DNA from 2 places in the Janthinobacterium sp. GMG1 genome. Region 1 is predicted to be linked to the other one. Evidence: predicted binding sites of a transcription regulator. Region 1 holds the regulator's gene; the other holds the start of a gene.
What was found. Region 1 encodes FliA, which starts transcription of late flagellar genes. Its sites were predicted from a motif close to CTAAAGTTTNNNNNNNNNNNGCCGNTA; they were not measured.
Positions count from the first base shown of each region.

Region 1 (15,234 bases):
TGCCCTTGTTCATGGCGATCTGTTTTTCGCCGGCAACGATCAGGTTGCCGTTTGGCAATACCTCGATCACCGTCACGCCGATCGTGCCGCTAAAAGTGTTGCTGGCGGACTGGTTGTCGCCATCGGCAAATTTCGTCGCGCCATTTGCCGCCACGGTGCCGCCGAAACGGCCTTGGGCGAAGCCGGGCGTGCTGAAGCCCACGCTGCCCGACTTGTTGCCGGAACTGGCACCCGCCTTGACGGCATTCGTGCGCTCGGTGATGGCGATCGTCATGGTGTCGCCCACGTGGCGCGCGCGGCGGTCTTCGAAGGCGGGACGGTAGGTCGACGGCTGGTAGATGGAGCCGTTGTTGACGACCACGGGTTCCGGCATCGGCGCGCGCGTGGTGGTCGGGTATTGCACGATGGACGTAGGCGTGATGGCGCAGCCGGACAGCAGGACTGCAGAGAACAAAGCGATGATGGGGTATTGCATGGCGAACCTCCGCTGCCATCCGGCGGCGGATGGCATGACGACTATGAAAATTAAAGTTGCGACAGTTTCTGCAGCATTTGATCGGATGTGGTGATGGCCTTGCTGTTGATCTCGTAGGCGCGCTGCGTCTGGATCATGTTGACCATTTCCTCGGCCACGTTGACGTTCGACGTCTCGATATAGCCCTGCATCAGCACGCCGGCGCCGTTCGTGCCCGGGGTGTTGGTTTGCGCCACGCCGGAAGCGCCCGTTTCCATGTACAGGTTTTCGCCCTTCGATTCCAGGCCGGCCGGATTGACGAAGGTGGTCAGCTGCAACGAGCCGATTTGCGATGGCGCCACCGTATCGGGCAAGGTGACGGAAACGGTGCCATCGCGCGCCACGGTCAGGCTCAGCGCATTGGTCGGCACGGTGATGGCGGGCTGGATGACGAAACCTTCGGACGTCACCAGCTGGCCGTTGGCATCCGTCTGGAACGAGCCGTCGCGCGTGTAGGCGGTGGCGCCGTCCGGCATCAGCACCTGGAAGAAACCGGTGCCGTTGACCATCACGTCGCGCGAATTGCCCGATGCCTGGGGATTGCCCTGCGTATGGATGCGTTCGGTTGCCACGGTGCGCACGCCCGTGCCGATCTGCAAACCCGATGGCAGCTGGGTTTGCTGCGACGATTGCGCGCCCGGCTGGCGCACATTTTGGTAAAGCAAGTCTTCAAACACGGCGCGCGACTTCTTGAAGCCGGTGGTGCTGACGTTGGCCAGGTTATTGGCGATCACGTCCATCTGCGTCTGTTGCGCTTCCAGGCCGGTTTTGGCAATCCAAAGGGAACGAATCATGATTTTTCTCCAATAACAGCGCTAACCAGCCCTGTAGACTATTTCTATGTGACCATTATGCGGTGGCCCCTATCAATTCAAAGCGAGGATCTGGGTGGCTTTCGCCGCGTTATTCTCGGCATTCTTCAACAGGCTCATTTGCGTTTCGAACTGGCGCGCCAGGGCGATCATGCTGACCATGGAGTCGACGGGGCTGACATTGCTGCCCTCCAGGGCACCGGTGGTCAGCTTGACGGCCTGGTCGGCCTGCGCCACCGTGCCATCCTTCAGGCGGAACAGGCCGTCGTCGCCGCGCACCAGTTGCTGCTCGGGCGGATTGACCAGCTTGATGCGCCCCAGCACCGTCGACGGGCCCGGCGGCACGTCCGTAGAAATCGTGCCCACCGTGCCGTCGCTGGCAATGGCTACCGTCACGCCGGGCGGAATCGCCATGGGGCCCGTATCGCCCTGCACCATCAGCCCGCCCTGCGTTTGCAGCATGCCGTTTTCATTGAGCTTCAGGGCGCCGTTGCGCGTGTAGGCTTCGGAACCGTCAGCCGACTGCACCGCGATCCAGCCGCCGTTTTCCACGGCCACGTCGAGCGCGCGGCCCGTGTGCTGCATCGGACCTTGCGTGAAATCGGAACCGACCGTCGAATCGACGACGAAGGCGCGCGTTGGCATCATGCCGTCGGCCACCACGGGCACGGCGCGGAACGAGTCGAGCTGGGCACGGAAACCCGTGCTGGTAGCGTTCGCCAGGTTGTTCGCCGTGGTCGCCTGTTTGTCGAGGATATGCTTGGCGCCCGAGCCGGCGGTGTAAATGAGACGGTCCATTTTTTATTTCTCCCAAACCAACAATAAAATCGGGGGCATGCGCCCCCGGTCAACTTATTAGCGGAGGTTGACGAGTGTTTGCAGAACCGAATCCTGCGTCTTGATGGTCTGCGCATTCGCCTGGTAGGCGCGCTGGGCCGTGATCATGTTGACCAGTTCCGCCGTCAGGTCGACGTTCGACACTTCGACGGCCGACGCGCGCAAGTCGCCCAGACCGCCCGAGCTTGGCGAACCCGTCATGGGACTGCCCGAGACCGAGCTTTCCGCCCAGGCATTGTTGCCCAGCGGTTCGAGGCCATTCGGATTGGCAAACTTGGTCAATACCACCTGGCCCAGATCGCGCGTCTTGCCATTGTTGTACTGCCCCTGGATCACGCCATCGGAACCCACGACGAAACGGCTCAGCTGGCCGGCCGCGTAGCCATCGGCCACGGTCCGCTTTTCGCTGGTGGACGAACTGAGCTGGGTGGAATTGGTGAAGTCGACCTTGATCGCCAGGTTGGCGTTCGCGCCTGTGGCAGGGAAGACGGGCAGGTTCACCGTCACCGGCAAGGTTTGCGGCGGCGTCAGGCCCAGCATGGCTGCCTTGTCCAGGTTGCCGACGCTGTTGAACACCAGCGAAGCCGACTTCACGGCGGGCACCTCCGTCACCGAGGAGATATTGGCGTCAATCTGGTCTGGCGTCAGGCTGGAATTGACGCCGTTGGGCACGGCGCTGCCATAGGTGGCGCTGATGGCATTCAACTGGGCGGTGCTGGCGCCGGCCAGCACCGCGGCGGCGCGCACTGCGGCGCCGGCCGCATTGCCATAGGCGACGGCGGCAGCCGTGATAGCCGCCGGTACCAGCGGCACGGCCGTGACGGCGGCCTGGTAGGTGGCACGCGCGGCCACCGAGGCGGCATCGGTCTGCGCTGCGGACGCCACTTTCGCGCTGGTGATTTCCTTGCCGTCAGTGGCCGAGTAGACATCCCATGTATTGGTACCCGTCTTGACATAGAAATTGGACATGGTGTGCGCATTGCCCAGCGAGTCGAAAACCGGCACAGGGAATTGCTGGGTCCACGACTTTTGCTCGCCCACGGTGAACGGCACCACGGTCGGCATGGCCGATTTGGAATCGAGATTAATCTGGGTATCGACCTTGGTGGTCGCCTGTGGCGCCATGTCGGACGGGTCGATCTGCAGCGGCACGGTGGCGCCGGCCAGGATCTTGCCGTTCGCATCGGCCGGATAGCCGGTCAGCTGGGCTTTCTGCGCATTGATGATGAAGCCGCTCTTGTCGACCTGGAACTGCCCGTTGCGCGAATACTGGATGGCGCCGTTCACGCTGGTGCGGAAGAAACCGCCGCCATTGATGGCGATGTCGAGCGGATTGGACGAGCTCTCCAGGTTACCCTGGTTGAACAGCTGCGCCACTTGTGACACGGACACGCCGATGCCGGGCTGGTTGCCGCCCACGCCATACAGCGAGTTGGCATAAATGTCGGCAAACTGCGCCTGCGATTGCTTGAAACCCACGGTGGCCGAGTTGGCGATGTTGTTGCCGATGACGTCCAGCGATTTGGCGGCGCCGTTCAAGCCGCTCAGGCCTTGTTGGAAAGACATTGTGTTCTCCTGGTAGAAATTAGGGGTAGAGGGTCACGCTAAGGGGAAGCGGCTTACAAAATCTGTTTCACATCGGCCATGGTGATACTGCCCACGCCCGGCACGTTCAATTTCACGCCACCCGCGCCCGTCGACACGCTGGCGACCGAGCCAAACATCAGCGCCGCGGCATCGGTCAGCTTGGCGCCGCCGCGCGTGGCTTCCACCGAAAAGGTGTAGGCGCCATCCGGCAGCACGATGTTCTTGCCATCCTTGTCGAGCTCGGCGGTGGAGCCGTTCCAGCCCAGCGGCAAGGTACCCGCGTCCTGCGGGCCCAGGTCGATGGAATGGACTTCCTTGCCCGTGCTGTTGTAGATGATGACCTTGACCTTGTCGGCCGGAGTCGCCAAGTCCACGCCCAGCAGGGCCGCGCTCTTGCTCAAGTTGATGCTCTTGCCTGCCGTCAGCACGCCGTGGCCGATGATGTTGGCCGCCTGCATCGATTCGGCCTGCTGGTAGCTGGTCTTGAGCGTTTCCAGGGTGGTATTGAGCTTGTTGACGCCCGTCACCGTGGACAGCTGGGCCAGCTGGCTCGTCAGCTGTGCATTGTCCAGCGGGTTCATCGGATCCTGGTTTTGCAGCTGGGTCACCAGCAGGGTCAGGAATTTGTTCGTTTCTTCCTCGACGCTGCCTTTCTCGGCCGTGGTCTTCTTCGGATTCATCGTCGCCATCAGGTCGGTGACTTTGGAGGTGCTGGTATCGATGGTTGCCATAATGATCAGTCAGCCTTATTGGCCGATGGTGAGGGTTTTCAGGAGCAGCGACTTGGCCGCGTTCATGGTTTCCACGTTGGTCTGGTACGAGCGCGAAGCCGACAGCATGTTGACCATCTCGTCGACCGTATTCACGTTGGGCATGGTGACGTAGCCCTTCTCGTCGGCCAGCGGGTTCTTCGGGTCGTAGACCAGCTTCATCGGCGACGGGTCTTCGATCACCTTCTGCACCTTGACGGCCGTGGCGCCATTGGCCATGGGCACGGCTTCAAACACCACCTGCTTGGCGCGATAGGCTTCGCCCGTGGCGCTGGTGGCGCTGTCCGCATTGGCCAGATTGCTGGCCACCGTGTTCAGGCGCTGCGCCTGGGCGCTCATGGCCGAACCGGAAACATTGAAGATATTAAATAGCGACATGATTATTGTCCTCCCTGGATGGCCGTCAGCATGCCCTTGATCTGCGAGTTGAGGAACGTCACGGCCGCCTCGTAGCGGATGGCGTTATCGGCAAAGGCATTGCGCTCGAGATCCATGTCGACCGTATTGCCATCGACGGCGCCCTGGGCCGGCGCGCGGTACAGCAACGGCGTGCCGTCGGCCAGGGTCTCGACCTTGCCGCCACCGGCTGCGCCCGCTGCGGCGGCCACGCCCTTGCCCGGCATATGCTGCGGCGCCGTGCCCTTCAGCGCAGGCGGCACGCCGTCCTTGCGCGCCATCGCGCCCTTCAGCGCGGCGGCGAAATCGACATCGCGCGCCTTGTAGTTGGGCGTATCGGCATTGGCGATGTTCGAGGCGAGCAATTCCTGGCGCGTCGAGCGCAGGCTCAGCGCCGTCTCGTTGAAGCGCATGTAATCGTCGAGTTTCCCTATCATGTCAGGCTCCGGAAAGATCTGCCACTGGCGCCCGAGATGGCGGAAGGATGGCGGTATAGTGATGACAGGAAACATAGTACGGCGCCCACCAGCAAGACCATCGCCGGATCAGACCATACTTTTACCCCTTAATCGGCGCTTCGAACGGGGCGGCGCGCACTATCATGGCAGTATTCCAGAGGCCTATCACCATGAAAACACCGCTTGCTTTCTTCTTTGCTTTTGCCGCCCTGCCACTGCTGGCGCAGGCGCAAAACGCCGGCCGGCAAACGCCGGAAGCGCTGCGCAACAGCGTGGACCAGTTCCTGCAGGTGCAAAGCAACGGTTTGCCGGGCAAGGTGACCATCACCGTCGGCGCCGTCGATCCGCGCCTGAACCTGGCCGCCTGCCCCGCGCCGCAAGCGTTCATGGCGCCGGGCGCGCGCGCCTGGGGCAAGACCACCGTCGGCGTGCGCTGCACGGCGCCCTCCAGCTGGACCATTTATTTGCAAGCGAACGTGGCCGTCGTGGGCGACTACGTGGCCAGCGCCGTGCCGCTGGCGCAGGGACAAGCCATCGACGCCAGCCAGCTGGTGACGATGCAGGGCGACCTGGCCGCATTGCCGGCAGGCATCGCTACAGACATGGCGCAGGTGGTGGGCGCCAGCACGAATATTTCCTTACCGCCAGGCACGCCGATGCGCCTCGACACCCTGCGCCGCAAGCCGGTGGTGATGCAGGGCCAGCTGGTGCGCGTCGTTTCCAGTGGCAATGGTTTCCAAGTGGCATCAGAAGGACGCGCCATCGGCAGTGCCGGCGATGGCCAGACGGTGCAGGTACGCACGCAGAGCGGCCAGCAGATCAGCGGCGTGGCGCGGGCTGGCGGCATGGTGGAGGTGGCGTTCTAAACACGGATGGACAGCGATATTGTGGTCTGGCGCACTAAAGTTTCGGAAGAAGGTGCCGATAATGACACATATCCCGGAGTTTTTTGACTTCGACCAGACGAGGATCACGCTGTGAAAATTACCGACAACACCATTAAAAGCAATCCCGGCCTGCCGGTGGCGCCCGCGAGTACCTCCGGCGCCCGGAATGCCGAGAAAGCCCAGGCAACACCGACAACGTCGGACAATGTACGCCTGTCGCCGCAAGGACAGGCATTAGCGGCCAGTGCAACTGCCGGCAGCGGCGCCGTGTTCGACACGAAAAAAGTCGAACGCATCAAGCTGGCGATCGCCGACGGCCAGTTCCAGGTCAACTCAGAAAAAGTGGCGGACGGTCTCCTCGACACGGTCAAGGACTTGCTGCACTCACGAAATAGATAGGTTCCCTCATGCAATCAGTGACTCCGTTTTCCAGCCTGCGCGACGAGCAACAGCTCATGACCACATTGCTGGCATTGATGAAAGAAGAACAGCGGCATCTGGTTGCGGCTGACATCGATGCAATCACGGAGCTCACCGTACGCAAGACGGCACTCGTAGGACAATTGAGCCAGCTGGCGGCGCAACGCCACCAGGCGCTGGCGGCAGCCGGCTTCATGGCCGCCGAAGCGGGCATGGAAGACTGGCTGGTCGGCGCCAATGAAGCCGAAGCGGCGCCCCTGTGGAAAGCCCTGCTCGAGACGACGCGCGAAGCCAAGGAACAGAACCGCCTGAACAGCCTGCTCGTCAACAAGCACATGGTACATACGCAAGGCGCCCTGAACGCCATGCGCCCCCCGGCCCAAAGCGGCAATTTCTACGGCCCCAGTGGCCAGCCAACGAGCAACACGGCCAGCCGGCGCGTCGTCATCGGCTAGCTTCCCTTATTGACCAGTTCAACCGTGCGCGGAACGCCCCGCGTGCTGGCGCCATTTCGCCACGATGGCTTGCGCCCTGGCGCTGGCGGCCGCCTGCTGCTCCGGCGTCAGTTCGGCCTGCAGCCAGTGCCAGTATTCATCCTGATATGGATTCGTGACGCCGGGCGCCAGGATATCGTCGTAGACCTGGCGCAGGGCCAGCAGGTAGCCATACGCCTGCGACGCATCCTTCCGCACCACCTCGCCATCGCGCAGGTAGGCCATCATCAGCGTCGACACGCTGCTCAGTTCCGCCTCGTCCGCCTGCGCCGTCAGCTGGGCGATGGCTTGCCGCTTCCACGCCTGCACCAGCGGATCGTCGGGACGGTTGCGCAGCGCGCTGCGGTCGCCGAACGGCCCTTCCGACAGGAACAGGGTGGCCGCACCGGGCACGCCGCCTTGCGCGGCGGTGGCCAGGTAGCCGAGGCGATCCTCGCGCTGGCGCTGCGTCAGGCCCCCGCACAGCTGCTGCTGGGCGGCTTTTTCTTCCGCCGTCATCTCGCGCCCCAGCTCGAATTCCATCCCCGGCAAGCGGCTTTCGCGCTGGAAGACGATGCAGTCGTCGATCAGGTTGAAGGCCGCATACGCGTCTTCCGCCCTGCCGCTGGCGCCCAGGCGTTCGAGCCGTTGCGCCAGGGAAACGACAACGGGCATTTCAGCCGCAGGGACGGAAGCATCGATACTTAAATACGATTCCAGGCTGCGCCCCGGCGCAGCGCTGGCCACAGATTCCGGCGCGCCGCCGTCGGGTGCTGGCCAGTACACGAGCGCCAGCACTGCCGCGATGGCGGCGGCGATGGCGATGCTGGTGAATTTGACGTTCATGGTGAGGATGCGCGTGGATGGGAAGCGCACGTTACCACAGGCGCGCGGCAGTGGGCCGCACGCCTGTGCACTCTCAGCCGCCGGCCTTTTTCGCCTGGTGGCCCAGTTTGGCCAGCGCGGCCAGGATGGTGTCCACATGGTCGCCCTGCACTTCGATCACGCCATCCTTGACCGTGCCGCCCGAACCGCACTGCGTGCGCAACTGCTTGCCCAGCAGGGCCAGCGCAATGGCGTCCAGCGCCAAGCCTTTTACCACGGTGACGCTCTTGCCGCCGCGGCCCTTGGTCTGGCGCGACACGCGCACCACGCCGTCTCCGGAGGGCGCCGCCTTGGCTTGCGCCTTGCACGCGCATTGCGCCAGCGGCTGTCGGCAGGCGGGACACATACGGCCCGTTTCGGTGGAATAGACGAGACCGCCCAGGGAGCTGCTTTTCATGAGGAAGAGATAAAAAGAGAGAAGGCCGCGATTGTACCAAGCGGCGGCGTTCAATTGGCTGGTGCCACCGGCGCCGTCGGCACTTCCGTCACCGTTTCGGGGATGCCCGACAAAATCGTCACGGCGACCCGGCGGTTACGCGCGCGCCCTTCCGCCGTTTCGTTGGGCGCCACGGGAATATTGTCGGCGTGGCCCACGGCCGTCAGGCGCGAAGCCTTGACGCCGCTGGCGATGAACAGGCGCACCACGGCGCTGGCGCGCGCGGCCGACAATTCCCAGTTCGAGGCAAAATTGGAATTGCTGATCGGCTGCACGTCCGTATGCCCTTCCACCTGCACGTCGTGCGTGTCGTCCTTGAGCAGCACGGCCACGGCGCGCAAGGCCTGGTCCGACTCCGTCGTCAGCCGCGCCGCGCCCGGGTCGAACAGCACGCTGGCATTGATTTCCACGCTCACGCCGCGGCTCGTCTGCGTGACGCGCACCTTGCCCTCCTTCACCAGCGGCGCCAGGGTCGACGTCAGGTCCTGCGCCAGGCGCGTCATGTGTTCGCGTTCGCGGCGGATGGCTTCCGTGCGGCGTTTCAGGGCGGGGTTCGGCAGCGGGATGGCCTGTGGCGCTTCCATGATGATGGGCGGCGCGCCCTTTTCCAGGCTGAAGGCCTGGCCGATGGCGTTCTGGAAGACGCGGTATTTACCTTCGTTGACTTGCGAAATCGCATACATCACGACGAAAAAGGCGAACAGCAGGGTGATGAAGTCGGCGTACGAGATCAGCCAGCGGTCCTGGTTGTCCGGTTCCTCGTCATACTTCCTGCGCGCGCGCCGCATCATGGTCAATGCTCGTGCAAGAGGCTGGACACGCGCTCTTCGATGATGCGCGTATGGTCGCCCGTGGCGATGTCGTACAGCACGGCGGCCGTGATTTCGTACTGCAGCACCCGGCGCGAAACAATGGCCTTGAGTTTATTCGCCACCGGCAGGAACAGCAGGTTGGCCAGGCCCACGCCATAAATCGTCGAGACAAACGCCACGGCGATGCCGCTGCCCAGCTTGCTCGGGTCGGTGAGGTTTTCCATGACGTGGATCAAGCCCAGCACGGCGCCCAGGATGCCGATGGTGGGCGAATAGCCGGCCGCCGATTCCCACACCTTGACGGCCTGGCGCTCGGCCATTTCGTAGGCGGAGATTTCCACGTCGAGCAGCTGGCGCAGCTTGTCGGGCGCGATGCCGTCGACGATCATGCGCAAACCCTTGGCGTTGAAGCGGTCGGCCGTGTTTTCCATCAGGCGCTCCAGCGCCAGCGGGCCGTCGCGGCGCGCCGTCAGACTCCATTGCCCGATGTCGCGCGCCAGCGCGGCGCGCGTGTCGGACGGCGGCAGGAAGACCCAGCGCAACATTTCCAGGCCGCGCACAAAAGTGCGCAGCCGCGTTTGCAGCAGCACGGCGCCGAAGGTGCCGACGATGACGATGGCAAAGGCGGCCGGCTGCAGCAGGGAGGCCATCTTGCCGCCTTCCAGTGCCTGGCCGACCAACAGGCCCGCCAGCGCCAGCGCCAGCCCGATTACGCTGGACCAGTCCACGCCAGCTCCCTCAAGGTTGCGCGCAGGCGCGCGACGGCCTGGGTATGCAGCTGCGAGACGCGCGATTCCGACACGCCCATCACCGCGCCGATCTCCTTCAGGTTCAGCTCTTCTTCGTAGTACAGGCCCATGAGTATTTTCTCGCGTGGCGGCAGCGCGTCGATGGCATCGATCACGGATTGCCGGAAATCGGTATCGAGCAGGGAACGCAAGGGGTCGCTGTCCTCGTCCACGCAATGGCGGTCGAGGAAGCTGTCATTGCCGTCCGGGTCATGAAAGTCTTCGTAGTACACAAGCTGGTGGCCGCCGCCGTCACCCAGCATTTCCTGGTAGTCGGCCAGCGACATTTTCAGCAGTTTCGCCACTTCCGACTCCGTCGGCGGGTGGCCGAGGCGCTGCTGCAAGGTGCTCATCGCCTCTTCGATCTTGCGCATGTTCTGACGCATGCTGCGCGGCAGCCAGTCGCTGGTGCGCAATTCGTCGAGCATGGCGCCGCGGATGCGCAGCACGGCATACGTCTCGAACTGCGCGCCATGCGTCTCTTCATAGCGGCTGATGGCATCGAGCAGGCCGATCATGCCGGCCTGGATCAGGTCATCGACCTCGACCGAAGGCGGCAATTTCGCCTTCATATGGTGCGCCAGACGCTTCACCAGCGGAATGTGCTCCGTCAGCAAATAGTCCTTGTTCGATTTCCCTTTGACCGTGTACATAGGCTGCTTATTGTTTTCTCATCTTATCTGGTGCTACGGTTGGCTTCAGGCGCTGAACTGGTGTGGGCTCCCCGTCTGGTACAAGGTGCCGCCAAGTACCGGCGCCGCCGAACGGGCCAGCCGCTCGGCCAGTCCGCGAAACGCCACCGACGCGCCCGCCAGCGGAAACGCATCGACCACGCTGCGGCCCAGGCGCGCCGCGCGGTGCAGATACTCATCGGCAGGCACCGAACCCATCGAGGTCAGCTTCACGGCCAGATAGCGGCTCGCCGCCTGCGCCATATTATCGTATACCACTTTTGCTTCGGATTCGGAAGCGCCGGTGACGAGAATGCCGAAGGGACGGCGTCCCAGTTCCTGGCTCAGGCGCTTGATCAGGCAGTACGCCGCCTTGATCGAGGTGGCGCTGGTGGACACTTGCACGACGATATCGGACGAAGCCATCAGCGGCACGGGGAAACAGGCGCCCTCGTCAGCCACGACGCCGTCGACCAGCACGATGCCGCTCTGGCGCGCCAGCACGTCGAAAGTCTTGCCCAGGCGGCGCAGTTCGTCCTCGCCCGCATAGTCCATGCTGTCCATCAAATGGTTGCGCGCGCCAAGGCTGGCCACGCCGAAGCCTTGCGGCACCTGGTGGATGACCTGGTTCAAGCCGCACTGCTGGCGCGCCACGTCGCGCAGGCTGGCGCCGTGCGCCAGGCCCAGGCGCGCAGCCACGCCATCGCTGCCGCCGCTGGCGTCGAGCAGCAGCACGTCATTGCCGCCGTAGACGAGCGAAGCGCCCAGGTTGACCAGCATGGCGCCCTTGTCGTCCTGCGGCGTGGCCGAGAGGAACGTCATGACGCGCGGCTGCGGGCCGGCCAGCATGCGGCGCAAGCCTTCGGCCTGGTCGAAATCGAAATTAGCCAAGGTGCACCCCGCGCGCTTCATTGTTGCGGGCGGCCGCCTGCGCCATCAGCAGCGGCAGTTCGGCATCGGAAAACTGCGTGGCCGCCGAATCGCGCTTGAGCTTGAAGGCGCGGTCGATCAGGTAGCCGCGGTCGGCAAGGTACAGGTCTTCCGGCACGCGCTGGCCGTTCGACACATAAAACAGGTTCAGCTTCTGGCGGATCACCACGTCGAGCACGTTGCCGATCGAGGCCGCTTCATCGAGCTTGGTCATGATGCAGCCGGCCAGGCCGCTGCCCTGGTAGGCGCGCACCACTTCGTTCAACGTTTCCTGCGTCGCCGTGGAATTGAGGCACAACAAACGTTTCACGTCGGCGCCGGCGCCCGACAGCATGGCCACCTGTTCCGTCACCATCTGGTCGCGCTGGCTCACGCCCACCGTATCGATCAGCACCGTGTGCTTGTTCTTCAATTCCTTCAGGGCGATGCGCAAGTCCGCCTCGTCCTTCACCGAATGCACCATCACGCCGAGGATCTTGCCGTAGATGCGCAGCTGTTCGTGCGCGCCGATACGATAGGCATCCGTGGTGATCAGGGCCAGCTTTTCCGGGCCGTGGCGCATCACGCAGCGGGCCGCCAGCTTGGCCGTGCTGGTGGTCTTGCCGACACCGGTCGGGCCGACCAGCGCAAACACGCCGCCCTGCTCCAGCATGGCGTCTTCATTGGCCACAGTATTCAGGTTGCGGCTCAGGACGGTCTTGATCCAGCGCATGCTTTGCGCGCCATCGAGGCCGGCCGGCAACTTGTCGATCAGGTAGCGCGCCAGGCTGGCCGAAAAACCGGCGGCCAGCATTTCGCGCAGCACGACGGCTTTTTGCGGCTCGCGCTGCTGCGTCGAACCCCACGAGATTTCCGCCAGCTGAGTTTCCATCATGCCGCGCATGGCGCGGATTTCATTCATCATGCCGCTCATCTCGGCGGCGGCGTTCTCTTTGACGTGCGCCAGCGCGCTGGCCATCATCTGCTGCATGCGGGCCATGTCCACTGGCTCGGAGGCAGCCTGGCGCGGCGCGGCAGGACGTGGCGCGGCCGGGCGCTGGGCCGGGGCGGCAGGACGCTGCGGCGTGGCGAACTGGGTCTGCAACTGGGGACGGGGCTGGGCCATTTCGGAGGCGGCCGGCGGCGACGCCAGCGAAGCGGCATCGTCATTGGCCAGCGCGAGGATTTCCACCACGCCATCGGCCTGGCGGTTCGACAGGATCACGGCGTCGGGGCCCAGCGCTTCGCGCACCTTGCGCAGCGCATCGCGCGACGAGGCGCCCGTAAATTTCTTCACATTCATGACCGGCCTCCCAAGGCGGGGGTGGCGCAATATTGGCTGAACTGTGTGACCATCGTCGACTCCTGTTGCTTGAGTGCTGTCTTCCACATGGACACAGATCACCCGGACAGTTTCCATTATTAGCGATGCTTACAGGAAATGATCGAAGGAACAGGACGGGAAAGTACCCGTTATTCAGTTTGCCGAGAGGAAATTGATGTTTATTTGACCAAAAGCAACTGCTGGGGTCAGCCCCCCCCACTGACGCTAACGAAATCTGGGGCCAGACCCCCTCGCACGTTGGCGATAACCTTCGTGTTGGAGGTGTTGAGGGTCTGACCCCGGCATTAACTCTGTCAACTACTGCGCGCCCACCAGGGCCGTGACGCGGATCGTCTTGGTTTCCGGCACTTCCGCATGCGACAGCACTTTGAGCTGCGGCAAGGCGCGGCGCAGGAAGCGCGACAGCAGGGCGCGCAGCGGCGCCGGCACCAGCAGCACCGGCGTCAGGCCCAGCGCTTCCTGTTGCTGGGCAGCCAGGCCCGCCTGGTGCGCGATGGTGTCGGCCAGGCCCGGCTCGATGCCGGCGCCATCGCCGCCATTGCCCATCGCTTGCATCAGCAGCCGCTCCAGGCGGCTGTCCAGGGTCATCACGGACAGTTCGGCCGAGCCGGGGAACAATTGCTGCACGATGGCGCGGCCCAGGGCCACGCGCACCAGCGCCGTCAGTTCATTCGGGTCTTGCGTGCTGACCGTATGCTCGGCCAGGGTTTCGATGATGCTGCGCATGTCGCGGATGTGCACGCCCTCGGCCAGCAGGTTCTGCAGCACCTTTTGCAAGGTCGACAGCGACAGCATCTTCGGCACCAGATCTTCCACCAGGCGCGGGGCATCCTTGCCCAGGTGGTCGAGCAGCGACTGCACTTCCGCGCGGCCCAGCAGCTCGGAAGCGTGCGAGGTGATCAGGTGATTCAGGTGCGTGGCCACCACGGTGCCCGCATCGACCACCGTGTAGCCCATCGATTGGGCCTGGTCGCGCAAGCTGGCGTCGATCCAGGTGGCGGGCAAGCCGAAGGCGGGGTCGTTGGTGGCCACGCCCGGCAAGGTGCCGCTGGCCATGCCGGGGTTGATCGCCAGGAACTGGCCGTTGAACGCTTCGCCCACGCCCACTTCCACGCCCTTGAGGGTGATGCGGTAGGCGGACGGTTTCAATTCCAGGTTGTCGCGGATATGCACGGGCGGCGCCAGGAAGCCCACTTCCTGGGCAAATTTCTTGCGGATGCCCTTGATGCGTTTGAGCAATTCGCCGCCCTGCGTCTTGTCGACCAGGGGAATCAAACGGTAGCCCACTTCCAGGCCCAGGGTATCGACGGGCATGATGTCTTGCCAGCTGGCTTCTTCCTGCTCGGGCGCCACGGTTGCCTGCGGCACTTCGGCCGGCTTTTCGGCCGCCTCTTTTTCCTGCGTGCGTTTTTTGCTGATCAGATAGGCGGAACCGGCCAGCAGCGACGCCAGCAGGATGAAGACCATGTTCGGCATGCCGGGAATCAAGCCCATGCCGCCGATGATGCCGGCGGTAATATATAGCACTTGCGGTTTCGCAAACAATTGCCCTACCAGCTGGGTGCCGATGTCCTGTTCGCTGGCCACGCGCGAGACGACGATACCGGCCGCCGTGGAAATGATCAGCGAAGGAATCTGCGCCACCAGGCCGTCACCGATGGCCAGCAGGGTGTAGTTCTTGAGCGCATCGGCAAAGCCCATGTCGTGCTGCAGCAAGCCCACCAGCAAGCCGCCGACGATATTGATGACGGTGACCATGATGCCGGCGATGGCATCGCCGCGCACGTATTTGCTGGCACCGTCCATGGCGCCATAGAATTCCGCTTCCTGCGCCACTTCCGTGCGGCGGCGGCGCGCTTCGTCTTCGCCGATCAGGCCGGCGTTCAGGTCGGCATCGATGGCCATCTGTTTACCGGGCATCGCGTCCAGCGCGAAGCGGGCGCCCACCTCGGCGATACGGCCCGCGCCCTTGGTCACGACGGTAAAGTTGATGATCGTCAAAATAATGAAAACCACGATACCGACCGTGTAGTTGCCGCCGATCAAGAAGTGACCGAACGCTTCAATCACTTTACCGGCCGCGTCGGCGCCCGTATGGCCTTCCGTCAGCACCACGCGCGTGGACGCCACGTTCAGCGACAGGCGCAGCATGGTCGACACGAGCAAAATGGTCGGGAACGCCATGAAGTCGAGCGGCTTGACCGTGTACAGCGCCGTCAGCAGCACGATGATGG
Region 1 covers NZ_JAXQNT010000001.1:1,003,495-1,018,728, reverse strand. The annotation lists gene SJI03_RS04630 (flagellar basal body L-ring protein FlgH) at 1-475, opposite strand, end outside; gene flgG (flagellar basal-body rod protein FlgG) at 526-1,308, opposite strand; gene SJI03_RS04620 (flagellar basal body rod protein FlgF) at 1,381-2,124, opposite strand; gene SJI03_RS04615 (flagellar hook protein FlgE) at 2,182-3,729, opposite strand; gene SJI03_RS04610 (flagellar hook assembly protein FlgD) at 3,783-4,481, opposite strand; gene flgC (flagellar basal body rod protein FlgC) at 4,497-4,898, opposite strand; gene flgB (flagellar basal body rod protein FlgB) at 4,901-5,353, opposite strand; gene flgA (flagellar basal body P-ring formation chaperone FlgA) at 5,545-6,240, shown strand; gene flgM (flagellar biosynthesis anti-sigma factor FlgM) at 6,352-6,660, shown strand; gene SJI03_RS04585 (flagellar protein FlgN) at 6,669-7,136, shown strand; gene SJI03_RS04580 (hypothetical protein) at 7,155-8,000, opposite strand; gene SJI03_RS04575 (translation initiation factor Sui1) at 8,074-8,436, opposite strand; gene motD (flagellar motor protein MotD) at 8,487-9,263, opposite strand; gene SJI03_RS04565 (flagellar motor protein) at 9,269-10,015, opposite strand; gene SJI03_RS04560 (RNA polymerase sigma factor FliA) at 9,997-10,728, opposite strand; gene SJI03_RS04555 (MinD/ParA family ATP-binding protein) at 10,774-11,637, opposite strand; gene flhF (flagellar biosynthesis protein FlhF) at 11,630-12,958, opposite strand; gene flhA (flagellar biosynthesis protein FlhA) at 13,298-15,234, opposite strand, start outside.

Region 2 (15,234 bases), on a different contig from region 1:
CAGCGCCGTGCGGTAGCGCAGGCGTTCGTAGCGGTCGGCAAAACACAGTTCGGGCAAGGGTGCAGGCATGAGGCGTCAGGACAGGTGGAAAGGCCGTCACAATATCATGGGCAGGGCGGGCCACCGTGTTTTTGCGCAAGAGCTTGCCGTACAGGCAAAAAAAGGCCCGCGGGGACGCGGGCCAAAAACCCAAATGAAATGGGTCAAGAGTTGAGAGTTGCTCGGTACTCACCGTGTCGCGCGCCTTGCGGGCGCCCGCCACGGTCATGAAAGGGGAGTGGTGTGCCATCGCGGCACACCTGTCTGTAGTCAGGCATATCGGTTGCCTGTACAGCAGATGAAGCAAGTATAGGGGGCGAAGATGACGTGCTGATGACACGCCGCAACATTTTTTTGCGGCAGGCAGAAGGAGCGGGAAGATTGTGCATCATGGCAAGAATAGCCATGTTTCAGCAGTGACAGCGAAAAAAAAGCCCGCTGGTGAAAGCGGGCTTAAAACTATTTTCTTGGAGGAGAATAGTGGAGACAGGTGCATTATGCTGCGTCGCACGATATGTGTCTAATGGTCTTTTCAGATAACCATTATTATTTTTTGATATAACTATCTGCGTCTGTCTTCATTCCTTCACGGCCACCGTGTAATTGAGCGCCATGCGCCCGCCGTCGACATAGATGGTCTGGCCCGTCATGTAGGTGGCGTCGTCGCTGGCCAGGAAGGCGGCGATGCCGGCCACTTCCTCCGGCTCGCCGCAGCGGCCCAGCGGCGTGCGCGACAATATCGTGTGGCGCGCTTCCGGGCTCGACAGCACTGCCTGCTTGGCCAGTTCCGTCAGGATGGTGCCGGGACCGATGCCGTTCACGCGCACGCCATGCGGTGCCAGGTTCAAGGCCATGACCTTGGTCAGCTGATTGATGGCGCCCTTCGACACCACGTACGGCACCTGGTTAGGGATCGCCAGTTCCGCATTCACGCTGGACATATTGATGATGCAGCCGCTGTTGCGCTTGACCATCTCGCGCGCCACGGCCTGGCCGCACAGGAACATCGATTTCAGGTTGATGCGCATGACCCGGTCGAAATCGTCTTCGCAGACGTCGAGGAAATCGGCCGCGTGCGTGACGCCCGCATTGTTGACGAGAATATCGATGTGGCCGAACTGGGCCAGGGTTTCCTTCAGCATGGCGTCCACGTCCGCCTTCTGGCTGACGTCGGCGCAAAAGAAGCGCGCCTGCGGGCCGAGGGCGGCGGCCGCCTGCGCGCCTTCTTCCTTGATGTCGACCAGCATCACTTGCGCCCCTTCGGCGATCAGGCGGGTGGCGCAAGCCAGGCCGATGCCCTGCGTGGCGCCCGTCACGATGGCGGTTTTATGGATCAGTTTCATGTGTGCTCCTCGGCGGTAATAGGGGCCGCGCTGCCCAGGTCACCGGCCCGCGCGGCAATGGGCAGATTTTAATCCCTGGGCAGGAATCAGAGGAGGATCGGTTCGTTCGGCAACTGGTTGCCGCGCGTGCCGTTGGCGGGGAAGTGGCTCTGCAGCAAGGTATTCAGCTGCTGCAAGGCATCAAGCGTACTGTCGTGGTAATTGCCATCCTTGAACCCTTTCGTCATGGTGCGGCATACGGCTTGCCACTGCTCCGGCGTGACGCGCCGGCCCACGTTGCGGTCGGCGACGATATCGACCTGATGTTCGGCCAGGTTGATGTAGATCAGCACGCCTACGTTGTCTTCCGTATCCCACACGCCATACTGGGCGAACAGTTCGCGCGCCCGCTCGCGGTTGCTCACGCCCTGGTAAGCCATGCCCGGCGTCAGGGCCGCTTCGACGATCAGGCGCACTTCCGCCTGGTGCATCGCTTCACCGTCGGCAATCGCCGTCTCGATGGCTTTCAAGGTGCGCTCTGGAAACGCCTGGCGCGCCGTCGCCGGCGTGCCCCGCAAATGTTTCAAGGCCCGTCCGCAGCGTTGTCCGAATGTCAGTTGTTTCGTCATTACCAATCTCCCGAGGCGCCGCCGCCGTCAAAGCCGCCGCCGCCGCCACCGAAACCACCGCCGCCACCGCCACCGCCAAAACCACCGCCGCCACCGAAGCCTCCTCCGCCACCGCGGTTGTTCAGCGCCTGGCTGAGGATGCTGCCCAGCACGACGCCGGTGGCGCCGCTGGACCAGTTGCTGCCGCGCTGCAGCCGCGTGGGGCCGCCGCGCGAGCGGAACAGGGTCAGCACGACGAGGAAGCCGAAGAACAGCAGCGGCAGCCAGAAGGTCATGCCGCCCGCTTCCACGGTGGCTGGCGCCTTCTGCTGTGCCGGAGCGGGGAATTGCTCCTGGTTCAGCAAAGTGGCAATCGACCCCACGCCGGCCACCAGGCCGCCGTAATAGTCATTCTGCTTGAAATGGGGAGCGATCACGTCTTGCAGGATGCGTTTCGATTGCGCATCCGTCAGCACGCCCTGCACGCCACGGCCCGCTTCGATGCGCAGGCGGCGCAGGGACGAGGGATTGTCCTTCGCCACCATCAGCAGCACGCCGTCATCGACGCCCTTGCGGCCCAGCTTCCAGGCATCCGTCACGCGGATGCTGTATTGCTCGATGGCTTCCGGTTCCGTGCTCTTGACCAGCAGCACGGCGATCTGGCTGCCCGTCTTGGCTTCGTAATCGGCCAGCACGCCTTCCAGCGCCGCTTTCTGCTTGGCGTCCAGCATGCCGGCGTTGTCCGTCACGCGCGCGGCCAGCGGCGGCACGGGTTGCAAGCCCTGTGCGCCGGCTGGCGCCATCGTCCACAGCAGCAGCGCCGTCGCCAGCGCCGCGAGGTAGGACCAGGCTTTCATCTTATTTGCCAAAGTTGACGCTCGGTGCGGTCGAGATGGCTTTTTCATTTTCCACCGTGAACGATGGCTTGACCTTGTAGCCGAAGACCATGGCTGTCAGGTTGTTCGGGAAGCTGCGCGCATGCACGTTGTAATCCTGCACGGCCACGATGTAACGCTGGCGCGCCACGGTGATGCGGTTTTCCGTGCCTTCCAGTTGCGACTGCAGGTCGCGGAAGCTGGTGTCGGCTTTCAGGTCCGGGTATTTCTCGGACACCACCATCAGGCGCGACAGGGCCGACGACAGCTGGCCCTGCACTTGCTGGAATTTTTCGAACGCGGCCGGGTCGTTCAGCACTTCGGGCGTGATCTGGAAACTGGTGGCGGCGGCGCGCGCCTTGGTCACCGCTTCCAGGGTTTCGCGCTCGTGCGTGGCATAGCCCTTCACGGTGTTCACCAGGTTGGGGATCAGGTCGGCGCGGCGCTGGTACTGGTTGACCACTTCGCCCCAGGCGGCCTTGGTGGCTTCGTCCTTGCTCTGGAAGTCGTTGTAGCCGCAGCCCGTCAGGATGCCGGCCAGGACGGTGACGCTCAAGGCCAGGCGCAGCCATTTGGTGAATTGATTGGTGATTTGCATGATGGGTTCCGTGCGAGTAAGGGAGGTGAGGCAAATATACCTGAAACGGCCCGCCATGTCGGTTTAATAAGCGTTGGCCGCCACCACCGGCTGACTTGATAGGGCCGCGCCGCGTTACAATACGGGGTTTGCAACTGAATATAGAGAAGGTGTGCCGTGAATTTCATCAATAAATTATCCGCCGCATGGACGGCCAATAATTCCCTGCTGTGCGTGGGCCTGGACCCCGACCTGGCGAAACTGCCGGCCGAACTGCGCGATTTGCCTGATGGAATCACCACCTTTTGCACGCGCATCATCGATGCCACGGCCGACCTGGCTTGCGCCTTCAAGCCGCAGATCGCGTATTTTGGCGCGCTGGGTGCGGAAAAGCAGCTGGAAGACATCTGCCGCTACGTGCGCGAAAACTATCCGCACATCCCGCTGATCCTCGACGCGAAACGGGGCGACATCGGCGCGACGGCCACGCAATATGCGCGCGAAGCGTTCGAGCGCTACGGCGCCGACGCCGTCACCGTGAACCCGTACATGGGCGAGGATTCGCTCGACCCCTACCTGGCATGGCAAGACCGCGGCGTGATCATCCTGTGCCGCACCTCGAACCCGGGCGGCTCCGACCTGCAATTCCTCGATACGGACGGCGTGCCCCTGTACCAGCGCGTGGCGCGCCTGGTGGCCGAGAAATGGAACAAGAATGGCCAGTGCGCGCTCGTCGTCGGCGCCACCTTCCCTGAAGAGCTGGCGCAAGTGCGCGCCATCGTCGGTGACATGCCGCTGCTGGTGCCCGGCATCGGCGCCCAGGGCGGAGATATTGCCGCCACCGTCGGCGCGGGCCAGACGGCGAACGGCATGGGCATGATGATCAGCTCCTCGCGCGCCATCATCTACGCCACGCCGCAGGCTGGCGAAGACTTCGCCGCCGCGGCGCGGCGCGTGGCCATTGAAACGCGCGATGCGATCAATGCGCATCGTTCTGTATAAAACTATCTACAGTTAGCCGCACAGCGCCTAACCAAACCGACGCGCAGTAGGTTTGCTTAGGTGCGACTAATCGCGCTGGGGGGCGACAATCTCCGCGTAATCGTACAGTTCTCCCAGAATTTCCTCTCCCCGCTCATCGACCGATTCCGACAGCACATCGATCTCCGTAAACAGCATTTCGATGGTGCGGGCGCCGGCGTCGCCGTCGAACAGGCGGGCGGCGCGGTGCTGTTCCCAGCGCAGGCTTTCCGCTTCGCTCAGGGTTTGCGGGAAATTGCGGGCGCGGTAGCGGAACAGCAATTCCTGCAGGCGCTCGTCGGCAAACGAGGGGCGGGCCGTGGCCAGCTTGGCCGGTGTGTCGCGGCGCAAGGATTCGAGCAGGCGGCGGTCGTCGTTGCTGACGAAACCATTGTACAAATCCTCATCCACGTCCAGCGCGACATTTGCGCCCGGGCGCTGGAAGACTTCGGCCCAGATGGCATCCATGTTCGGCGCCGTCGCGGCCAGTTGCGCGTTGACCTTCGCCGCGTCCAGATCGATGCCCCATTGCGCGGCCATGGCCGGCGACAAAGTTTTCAGATTGCCGACCAGCATGGGCGATTTGTTCAGGTGTACGCTTTTCACGGGCAGGCGCGTCATGCCTTCCGGCATGGCATCCTTGCGTGTAAATAAACGCGTGCGGATGGTGTCGGCGTCCAGCGCGAACAGTTCGCGCGGGTCGTAGGCGCAATCCCAGACGAGGATCTCGTTTTTATTGCTCGGATGCGTGGCCAGCGGCCAGACGACGCCCAGGCAGCCCCGCTCGGCGGGGAACATGCCCGACACGTGCAGGAAAGGCTGGCGCTCGGCGGCTGCCAGGTGCATGCCCATTTCGCTGGCGACCCTGTCCTTCTTGTGCAGCGCCAGGCAGAATTCGAACAGTTTCGGCTGCTTTTCCTTGATCAGGCGCGCCAGGGCGATGGTGGCGCGCACGTCGGACAGCGCATCATGCGCCGCTTCGTGGGCCAGGCCATTGGCCTTGCTCAAGTGTTCCAGTTTAAAACTGGTCTGGCCATCGTCGCGTTTCGGCCATTGCATGCCTTCCGGGCGCAGCGCGTGCGTCATGCGCACGACGTCGAGGATGTCCCAGCGGCCGCAATGGTTCTTCCATTCGCGCGCATACGGGTCGATCAGGTTGCGCCAGAACAGGAAACGCGTGACTTCATCGTCGAAACGGATGGTGTTGTAGCCCACGCCGATGGTGCCCGGCTCCGAAAAGGCCGCTTCGATGGTGGCGGCGAACTGGTGCTCGGGCACGCCCAGCTGCAGACACTGCTGCGGCGTGATGCCCGTGATCAGGCACGATTGCGGGTCGGGCAGGAAATCATTGGCAGGCTGGCAATACAGCATGATCGGCTCGCCGATCTCGTTGAGGTCCGCATCCGTGCGGATGGCGGCGAACTGGGCCGGGCGGTCGCGGCGCGGCTGGGCGCCAAAGGTTTCGTAGTCGTGCCAAAGAAAGGTCTGGTTAGTCATTGATGGTCGTTGCTTGATTGGTTATCCGGGCCGCTAAAAGCAGCCGCTGCTACAGTTTTCTGAAAACCTGCCGATACTACACGAGAGGATGGTCATCATCGCGTTTTCCGCATGGTGGCATACATTGCCCGTTCAAGGAGGTCTATCGTGTCAATTCCCATCGCCGCAAGCGGCAATTCCAACCCTTCCGTGACTTCCGTCAGTACGGGTGTTGCCGGCAAGGACGATAAAGTCCAGCAAAAGGACGGTATCAACGCTGAAATGAGCGTCAATGACCGCACCAAGCTGCAGTTGAACGCTTCCATCATGCAGGCCTCGCTGAACGTGTCGATCGGTTCCGAGAACGAGCCGCTGGCGCTGCTGTACAAGACGGCCATCACCAACATCAATGAAGCGCTGAAGAGCCAGTACGGCGAGGACGCGATCCAGAATGCGGCTTCGCAGGATAACAGCGCCGAAGCGACGGCGAGCCGCATTGTATCGCTGTCAACGGGTTTTTTTGATGCGTTCAAGAAACAGAATCCCGGCATGGACGACGATACGGCCCTGACCAAGTTCATGGACACCATCAGCGGCGGCATGGAAAAAGGCTTCAAGGAAGCGCGCGACATCCTGGGCGGCTTGAAAGTACTGAATGGCGATATCGCCGGCAATATCGACAAGACGTATGAACTGGTGCAGAAGGGCTACGCCGACTTCATCGCCGCGCACAGCAGCAAGAAGGATGATGCTGCCAAGCCGGATGCAAGCAAGCCGGCCGACAGCAAGGCCGCCTGATCTATAGCATGACCCTGTTGCGGCCCGATGCTTTGGCGCGGTAGAGCGCCGCGTCGGCCGCGGCGATCAGCGCATGGTCGTCCTGTTCGGCCGCTAGGCTGGCCACGCCGAAGGAACCCGTGATGTGTGGCAGCGCGCTGCGCATGTCTGCAAAGATGACGGCGAGTTGCATGCGCTCGCACAGGCGCTCGGCCACCCGCAGGGCCACGTGTTCGTTGGTATCGGGCAAGATCACCATCATTTCCTCGCCACCGTAGCGCACGGCAAAATCCGTGGGCCGCAGGGCCGCGCCCAGCACTTGCGCGGCGATGCGCAGTGCCTGGTCGCCCGCCTGGTGGCCGTGCGTGTCGTTGAAGCGCTTGAAATGGTCGAGGTCGATCATCACCAGCGACAGGGGCGAGCCGCTGGCGTGGGCCGTGACGATCATGTTCGGCAGTAAATCCGTCAGCCAGGCGCGGTTGTACAAGCCCGTCAGGCTGTCGACCATCGACAGCTGGCGGTAGAATTCGCCTAGCTTTTGCCGGCGGCGCAGCAGGGCATTGGCGGCGCGGATGCGGAAGGACAGCAGCCGCAGCAGGTTGCGCGCCAGGCCGTTCGACTGTTCGATCAATTCCCAGACGATGGCCGCGTCGATCACCAGCAAATCGGTTTCTTCCAGGGCGGAAATGGCGGCCAGGTTGCTCGCTTCATCGAGCACCGACTGTTCGCCCACGCTTTCGCCGGGCAAGACCTTGCTGACGGTGCCGTCATCCATGCCCGTGTGGGTGTCGGCGGCCACGGCCAGCGAACCGCGCAGGACGATGTACAGGCTGGCGCCTTGCGTGTCGGAAATAGCTTCGCCCGCTTCGAGGCGCATGACGGGGCAGGGCGCCAGCATGGCGGCCGTCTGGCTATCCGCCCCATCGCGAAATAGCTGTAAATCGCCGATGTTGCAGCCTGAAGCGCCGAAGTTGCCGATCTGTTCCACAATCACACTTTCAAAAAGCCGGCGCGCGAGCAGGGGGCCGGTAGCTTCATGATAGCGTAAAGCAGCCTTGGCTGTAACGGCAAAGGCTTGCTTGAGGTCACTTACTGTGAGAAATACGACAATTATTTCATTGCCGCGTTAATACGCTGGAATGCTTGCGGTTTTGTTATGGATGTTGGCGCGCGCGAAAGGCGGGGCGGATGTGCAAAGGCAGCCTTGAACGGCTGCCTCAGTCTCTGGAAATCCTGCGGGTGGGGAGTTACTCGGCGGTTTCTTCCGCTTCGGCCGTATCGATCACGGCATTCTTGCCGGTGGCATGGCGCTTGCTGTCTTGCAGGCGGCCCAGGGCGCTATCGATGGCGCGTTTCAGTTTATCAGTGGCGCCGGCAACGGATTGATGCACGGTGGCGTTCTGTTCGGTCACTGCGATCGGTTGATAGCCAGCAACGCGTGCTTCCATGACGCAGCGGATATCGTCGGCGCCGCCTTTCGGGCCATTCGTGTCGCTGATGTGGACTTCGATGCGGGTCAGGTTGTCGCGGAAGCGGTTCAGTGCGCTTTCAAGTACGGATTGCACATGTTCGTTCAGTCCAGCGGTGTTGGCGATGGTGCTGTCGGTATGAATATTGATTTGCATATGCTTACTCCTGTCAATTCAAAAAAAACCCATCTCAGGCGTGCTGCGGCCTGGTTGCTGCCTCATGCACATGACCTCTGTGCATGGAACTTATCTTACTCCTCTTTCCAGTATTTCAAGAGGGTGCGCACGATTAAGATGCGCTTAACCCTTCAGCCAGGTCAAGTTTCCGCTACGAAATTATTTTTCAGCCATTGATGAGTCCAGCCGCGATATTGATCGACAGCCCCAGCACGACCAAGTTGAAGAAAAAGCTCAGCACGGATTGCCCCAGCACGATCTGCCGCATCATGCGCGTCTGCACGGAAACGTCCGACGTTTGCACGGCGACGGCGATGGTGAAGGCGAAATACAGAAAATCCCAGTAATCGGGCTCTTGCTCGTCGTCGGGAAACTTCAGGGGGCGCAGTGCGGGGTCGGCCTGGTAATACAGGTGGGCATAGTGGAAGCAGAACAGGGTGCCGACGAGGAACCACGAGCCGACCAGGGTGAGTATCGTCAGGCCATAATGCAGCGCGCGCTCGTCCGGCGCCATGTCTTTCATCGAGGACAGCTGCGAGACGATGGCCACCAGGCTCATCACGGATGCGACGGACAGGGCCGACAGGACGGTGGCCGCCCGCTCGTCCTGGCGCGCCGCCATGGCTTTGACCTTGTGGTGGTTGGCGCGCATCATCATCCAGGCCATCGTCGCCAGGTAGAACCAGACGGCGACATTCCACGCCGTCAGCAAGCGCGTCATCTGTTGCCAGGACGAGGGCAGCAACAGGCCGGCCGCCACGCCGATGGCCGTGGCCATGCTCAGGTGGGGGCGGCTGCGGATGAAGCTGTGGAATGGAAGCGTGATTTTCATGGTGCGGCTTGGTCAGTGGCGATAGCGCATCTTAGACCTTATGTGCTGGCCGTGGTGGCCGTCCTGGCGGCCGCTTCCTTCTCGTGGTGGGGGAAGCGGTCCATGCGCGACAGCACGGGGAACAGCACGGCCCAGATGCCCGTCACGGCCAGGGTGGCGGCGCCGCCGAAGAGCACGGCGCGTACGAGGCCGAACCAGCCGGCCGTCAAGCCCGATTCGAACTCGCCCAGCTCGTTCGAGGCGCCGATGAAGACGGCGTTGACGGCGCTGACCCGTCCGCGGATCTCGTCCGGTGTCTCGAACTGCACCAGCAAGTGGCGGATGTAGACGCTGACCATGTCGCCGGCGCCCATCAGGAACAGGGCCGCCAGGGCCAGCGGGAAATAACTGGTGCTGCCCAGCACCAGAGTACCCAGGCCGAAGACGGCCACGCCGCCGAACATCCACGCGCCCACGCGGCGCGTGATGGGAAAGATGGCCAGCGCGATCGAGCACAGGGCGGCGCCCGCGCCCGGCGCCGTGCGCAGCAAGCCCAGGCCGCTGGGGCCGATATGCAGCACGTCGTGCGCGAGCGCCGGCAGCAGGGCCGTGGCGCCGCCGAACAGCACGGCAAACAGGTCGAGCGAAATGGCGCCCAGCACGATGGGTTTCGACCAGACGAAGCGCAAGCCTTCGAGCAGGGTATGCCAGCTGACGGGTTCGCGCTTCACCACTTGCGGCGCGGGCGTGGTGGCGCGCATCAGCAGGACGGACACGACCAGCAGCGCGGACGAGATCAGGTACACGACCTTGGGGCCGAAGTAATACAGCAAGCCGCCCAGGGTGGGGCCGAGGATGATGGCGACGTGCGAACTCGATGAACTGAGTGCGACGGCCCGGCTGAAGTGTTGCGTGGGCACCATGTTGACCAGCACGGCTTGCGTGGCCGGCATCATGAAGGCGCGCGCGCTGCCGAACAGCACCAGCACGGCAAACACGGGCCAGACGATGGAAATATTGCTTAACGTAAACGCCAGCAGGGCCAGCGCGCAAGCCAGTTGTGCCGCCAGACACCAGGCGATGATATTGCGGCGGTTATAGCGGTCGGCCACGTGGCCGGCCGGCAAAATCAAGACGAGGAAAGGCGCGAATTGCGCCAGGCCGATCAGGCCCAGGTCGAACAGGCTGCCCGTGATCTGGTACACCTGCCAGCCGATGGCCACGCTTTGCATCTGCACGGCCACGGTGCCCAGCACGCGGGCGGACAGGTAAAAGGCGAAATTGCGGTGACGCAGGATACTGAAGCCGTTGCCGGCAGAGGCGAGAGACATGAATACTTTCCAGGGCACGACGGGGTGAGGCGGGTGGCGGCAGCGGATGCCGCGCCAGCAGCACCCCGCTGTCTGGAAGGTGACGCTTACTTGGCCAGGTCGGCTTCCGTGGTGAAGGCGTCCGCGTAAAATTCGTCGGCTGGCAGCTGACACAGTTGCACGAAATCGCGGTGGGCCGCATCCACCATCACGGGCGCGCCGCAGGCATACACCTGATACGCGGACATGTCCGGCAAGTCGGCGATGACGGCCTGGTGCACGAAGCCCGTGCGGCCTTCCCACGCGTCTTCCGGCAAGGCGTCCGAGACGACGGGCACATAGGTGAACTGCGGCAAGTCGGCGGCCCACTGGCGGCACAGCGCGTCCATGTACAGGTCGTGCGGACGGCGGCCGCCCCAGTACAGGGTGATCGGGCGCGGCGATTGCTCGTTGATCATGTGCTCGACGATGGCTTTCAATGGGGCAAAGCCCGTGCCCGAGGCCAGCAGCACGACGGGCTTGTCGGAATCTTCGCGCAGGAAGAAAGTGCCCATCGGGCCTTCGAAGCGCAGGATGTCGCGCTCTTTCATGCTGCCGAACACCTGGTCGGTGAACAGGCCGCCCGGCAGGTGGCGGATGTGCAGGCTCACGGGGCCGCCTTCGACGGGGGCGCTGGCCATGCTGTAGCTGCGGCGCTTGTTGTCGCGCAACAGGATTTCGATATACTGTCCGGCGCGGTAGTGCAGGCGCTCGCTGGCCGGCAATTGCAGGGTCAGCACGACGACGTCGGGGGCGACTTTCTCGATGGTGGTCACGCGCGACGGCATTTTCTTGATCGGGTAGTCGCTGCTGCCCGCCACTTCGCGCGCTTCGATAACGAGGTCGGCGTCCGTGGTGGCGCAGCAGAACAGGGAAAAGCCGGCCGCTTCCTCTTCCGGCGTCAGGGCGCGCTGCTGGTGCGCCTTGTGCTGGACGGTGCCGGAGAGCACTTTGCCCTTGCAGGAACCGCAGGCGCCATTTTTACAGCCATACGGCAAGCCCACGCCGGCGCGTATCGCCGCCGCCAGCACGGTTTCGTCCGCTTCGCAGCTGAACTGGTGGCCGCTGGGCTGAACAGTAACTTGAAAAGTCATACAATCCTTGAGATGAAAAATATGTTAATGCACTCTTTGCGCAAGCCGTCAGGCTTGCCGCGCTTGCTGATCCTGGGCTGCGGCGACGTCGGCATGCGTCTGTTGCCGCAGCTAGCGGCGCGCTTCCGCGTCTTTGCCGTCACCAGCCAGCCGGCGCGCTGCGCGCAGTTGCGGGCGGCCGGCGCCGTGCCCATCGTGGCCAACCTCGACGACCGCGCCAGCCTGAAACGGCTGGCGGGACTGGCGTCGATGATCGTGCACCTGGCGCCGCCCTTGTCGTCGGGCTTGCTGGACCGGCGCACGCGCAATCTGGCCGCCATTTTACCCGAGCATGCACGCATGGTGTATGTGAGCACCAGCGGCGTGTATGGAGATTGCGCCGGCGCCTGGGTCGATGAAACGCGGCCGACGGCGCCGGGCAATGCGCGCGCGAAGCGGCGCGTCGACGCCGAACAGGTCTTGCGCGGCTGGGGCGCGCGCCGCGGCGCCAAGGTGGCCATCCTGCGCGTGCCCGGCATTTATGCGGAGGATCGCTTGCCGTTGAAGCGCTTGCGCGAGGGCACGCCAGCCCTGGCCGCGGGCGACGATGTGTACACCAACCATATCCATGCCGATGACCTGGCGCGCATCATCGAGCGGGCCCTGTGGCGGGGCAAGCCGGGACGCGTGTATCACGCCAGCGATGACAGCGAACTCAAGATGGCCGAGTATTTCGACGCCGTGGCCGACACGTTCGGCTTGCCACGCCCGCCGCGCCTGCCGCGTGCCGAGTTGCAGCAAGTGGTCACGCCGATGCTGCTGTCGTTCATGTCCGAATCGCGCCGCCTGCACAATACGCGCCTCAAGCGCGAGCTGGGCGTGCGTCTGCGCTATGCGCGCGTGGCCGATGCCTTGCAGGCGCTGTCTGCCGATGGCGCCGGCATCGGGTAAAATGGCCGGTTATCTGCGCACTTTGCTGGGCCGGCGCGCAGCGCGCCGTTCCCGCGTTGCGCCACTCACTTAAGGACTACAGCATGAGCACCCTCACTTACGAAGAATACCTGGACGAGGTCACCACCGTCCTGACGGAACTGTACGACCTCGACGACGAGGCCGCCATCAAGCTGGTCGTGGCGGCGCAGGACGCCGAATTTTTTGTCCCGCACGATGCGCATGAGGAAATGCGTACCGCCGAGCAAGCCAAGAAAGATGCGGTCACCTTGTTCGAGCGCAAACAGAATCGCCAGCAAACGCAGGAAAAACAGCAGCAGCGCGTGCGCCAGCAAAAGAAATAAGGACGGAAGCCAGGCCGCTGGAGTCATGGCACAGTACAGGCTTCGGCGCAACGCCGGGGCCGTGCCTTTGACGCAGCGCAAACGCGTCATGGCGCGCTGGCGATATGGTGAGCAATGTCGTCACGCGTCTGGGCTCTTGTGGCGGGCTCTGAACAGCGTGACGCTGTTTCCCGTCAGCAGGAGCAAGCCATGCGAGCTACGAATCACCCCAGCAAGGAACAGGTACGCGCCTACATGCGTCGGCGCGAACGCGCGCTGCAGCCGCCGCCGCCGCCCGATGAAATCCGCCGGCAACTGGCCTGGTGCCGCGTGGATGCCCTCCCGGGCACTTGCCCGCTTGCCACCCCGGCCGGCGTGGCCGCGCAAGGCTGGCATTTATCTGCGGAAATGGCCCGCCTCAGCACCCTCATGGCCATAGTCTGGCTCATGCATAGCGGTGTTGCTCATCGTAAAAATTGATGACTTGCAGCAAATTTTTCCGATTTGAGTTATCCTCTAGCACATTCCAAGTGCGTCAATTCTCTTCAATTATCACAATTTTGCTTTAAGTTACGCAAAAATCAACAATAGCGTGTATTATATTGTTTGCGGCGTAAAAGCCGCATAAGTGATGGCGCTTTTTAGTGTGTTTACCCTGAATTATTGCAGAAGAGACATTCGGTTTCTTTTTGCTCTAATACAACAAGTACGGATTTTCGATCATGTCTCTCAAACAAATTACCTCTTTGCCTACCTACAACCCGAATCGCGTCCTCGATGCGATCATCGACAAGTTGCAACTGAAAAACGATGCCGCCTTGTCGCGAGCCCTGGAAGTGGCGCCACCGGTCATCAGCAAGATTCGTCACAATACCTTGCCGATCGGCGCCACGATCCTCATCCGCATGCATGAAATCAGCGATTTCAGCATTCGTGAACTGCGCGAGTTGATGGCTGCCTAAGAGCGCCTGACAGACGGCAAGCTGAGAGGTGCCGTCTGGGTAAGCCAGGCTTGCCGCGTGCGGCAGCCACATCTGTTTTCCGCTTTTCTATTGCGGGTCGCGGTTCAGCACCGGACGATCGACATAGAAACGCCCCATTTCCAGGCCAGTCGAGGACGACTTGACCACCGCCGCGGCCAGTGAGGCAGGGGCGCTGGAAAATGCGGTGTTGGCAGCCCCGGTCGCGCGGCCCGAATACGCCGTCGCCTGCACCGCCGCACTGGAAAACGCCGTCTGCACGGCCCGGCCCGAGTAAGCCGTCGCCTGTACCGCTGCACTGGAAAATGCTGTTTGGACAGCCCGTCCTGAATACGCAGCTTGCACTGCCCGTCCCGAATACGCAGCCTGTACCGCCCGTCCCGAATACGCCGCCTGTACGGCGCGCCCCGAATACGCCGTGTCTGCGCGGATATAATCTTCCCCGAACGTTTGTTCATACAACTGCTTCATGCGCTCGCCCACGCGATGGTGCGCCGCTTCGTCGTCTTCGCCGCGCAGGCCGATGTAGGGGAAGTGATGAAGGAAGTAACCGAACACCTGTTCGCAGTCCGCCGCATATTTCAGGGTGTCGAGGATGTGGTAGTGCCAGAAGGTGTCGACGTCCATCAAAGGCGCCGTTTCTTCTTCCGGAAACTGTTTCATCAGGATCAGGAAGCGGCGGTACTCGAATTCCACTGCATTCGCCTTCTCCAGACTCCATCCTTCGCCTGACTCCCGGTGCATCAGTTTGACCTTGATCGCGTCCAAATTCAAATCGGCAATTGCTTTGAAACTGTCGTTCGTATCCATGAATGTCCTTTGGTAAAGAGCGTTGTGGGAACTGCGGTGTAACAAGGAAAAGCGGTGCGTGTGTACTCCTGGCAAGTAGTCGAGGAATGCCTGGCCCATGGCGGGCGGGCGCTGAGTTGTTCTACATCAATATTGCATCTAATTACGAAATATGCAAGCTGAGCTTGCTTCGTGCGGGCGCGCGGCTGTCACCCGCTGGCCCGGCTTTCTTCCTGGTAGGGAAAGGCGGTGGCGTCCGCGCCCAGCGGCACGCTGACGTGTACGCTCATGCCGGCGCCGGGGCTGCTTTCGATGTAAAAAGTGCCGCCCAGCAATTTGATGCGTTCCTCGATGCCCACCAGGCCAAACGAGCCCAGCTTGTTGCGCCCGTCGATGGCCGCGCCCACGCCGTTGTCGCTGATGCTCATCGACACCGTATCGTGGCATTTTTCCAGCTTGACTTGCACGCGGCTGGCATTCGCATGCTGGGAAATATTGCTGAGCGACTCTTGCAGGATGCGGAACAGGGCCGTCGCGCATTGGTCGCTGAGGCAAATGTCGTCATGGCTTTCGCTCACTTCGCAGGCAATGCCCGTGCGCTGGCGAAACTGCGCCACC
Region 2 covers NZ_JAXQNT010000004.1:270,536-285,769, forward strand. The annotation lists gene SJI03_RS13020 (VanZ family protein) at 1-69, opposite strand, end outside; gene SJI03_RS13025 (SDR family oxidoreductase) at 618-1,382, opposite strand; gene SJI03_RS13030 (TPM domain-containing protein) at 1,469-1,990, opposite strand; gene SJI03_RS13035 (TPM domain-containing protein) at 1,990-2,826, opposite strand; gene SJI03_RS13040 (LemA family protein) at 2,828-3,442, opposite strand; gene pyrF (orotidine-5'-phosphate decarboxylase) at 3,599-4,423, shown strand; gene sbcB (exodeoxyribonuclease I) at 4,490-5,938, opposite strand; gene SJI03_RS13055 (DUF5610 domain-containing protein) at 6,086-6,715, shown strand; gene SJI03_RS13060 (GGDEF domain-containing protein) at 6,717-7,682, opposite strand; gene SJI03_RS13065 (HPF/RaiA family ribosome-associated protein) at 7,942-8,319, opposite strand; gene SJI03_RS13070 (DUF1345 domain-containing protein) at 8,507-9,172, opposite strand; gene SJI03_RS13075 (MFS transporter) at 9,211-10,482, opposite strand; gene SJI03_RS13080 (CDP-6-deoxy-delta-3,4-glucoseen reductase) at 10,569-11,594, opposite strand; gene SJI03_RS13085 (SDR family oxidoreductase) at 11,607-12,524, shown strand; gene SJI03_RS13090 (hypothetical protein) at 12,608-12,868, shown strand; gene SJI03_RS13095 (hypothetical protein) at 13,058-13,327, shown strand; gene SJI03_RS13100 (hypothetical protein) at 13,570-13,809, shown strand; gene SJI03_RS13105 (glycine-rich domain-containing protein) at 13,897-14,637, opposite strand; gene SJI03_RS13110 (CHASE domain-containing protein) at 14,826-15,234, opposite strand, start outside.
Region 2: SJI03_RS13055 (DUF5610 domain-containing protein) is a predicted target of FliA. The motif match lies at 5,988-6,014, and genes of this name have one in related genera.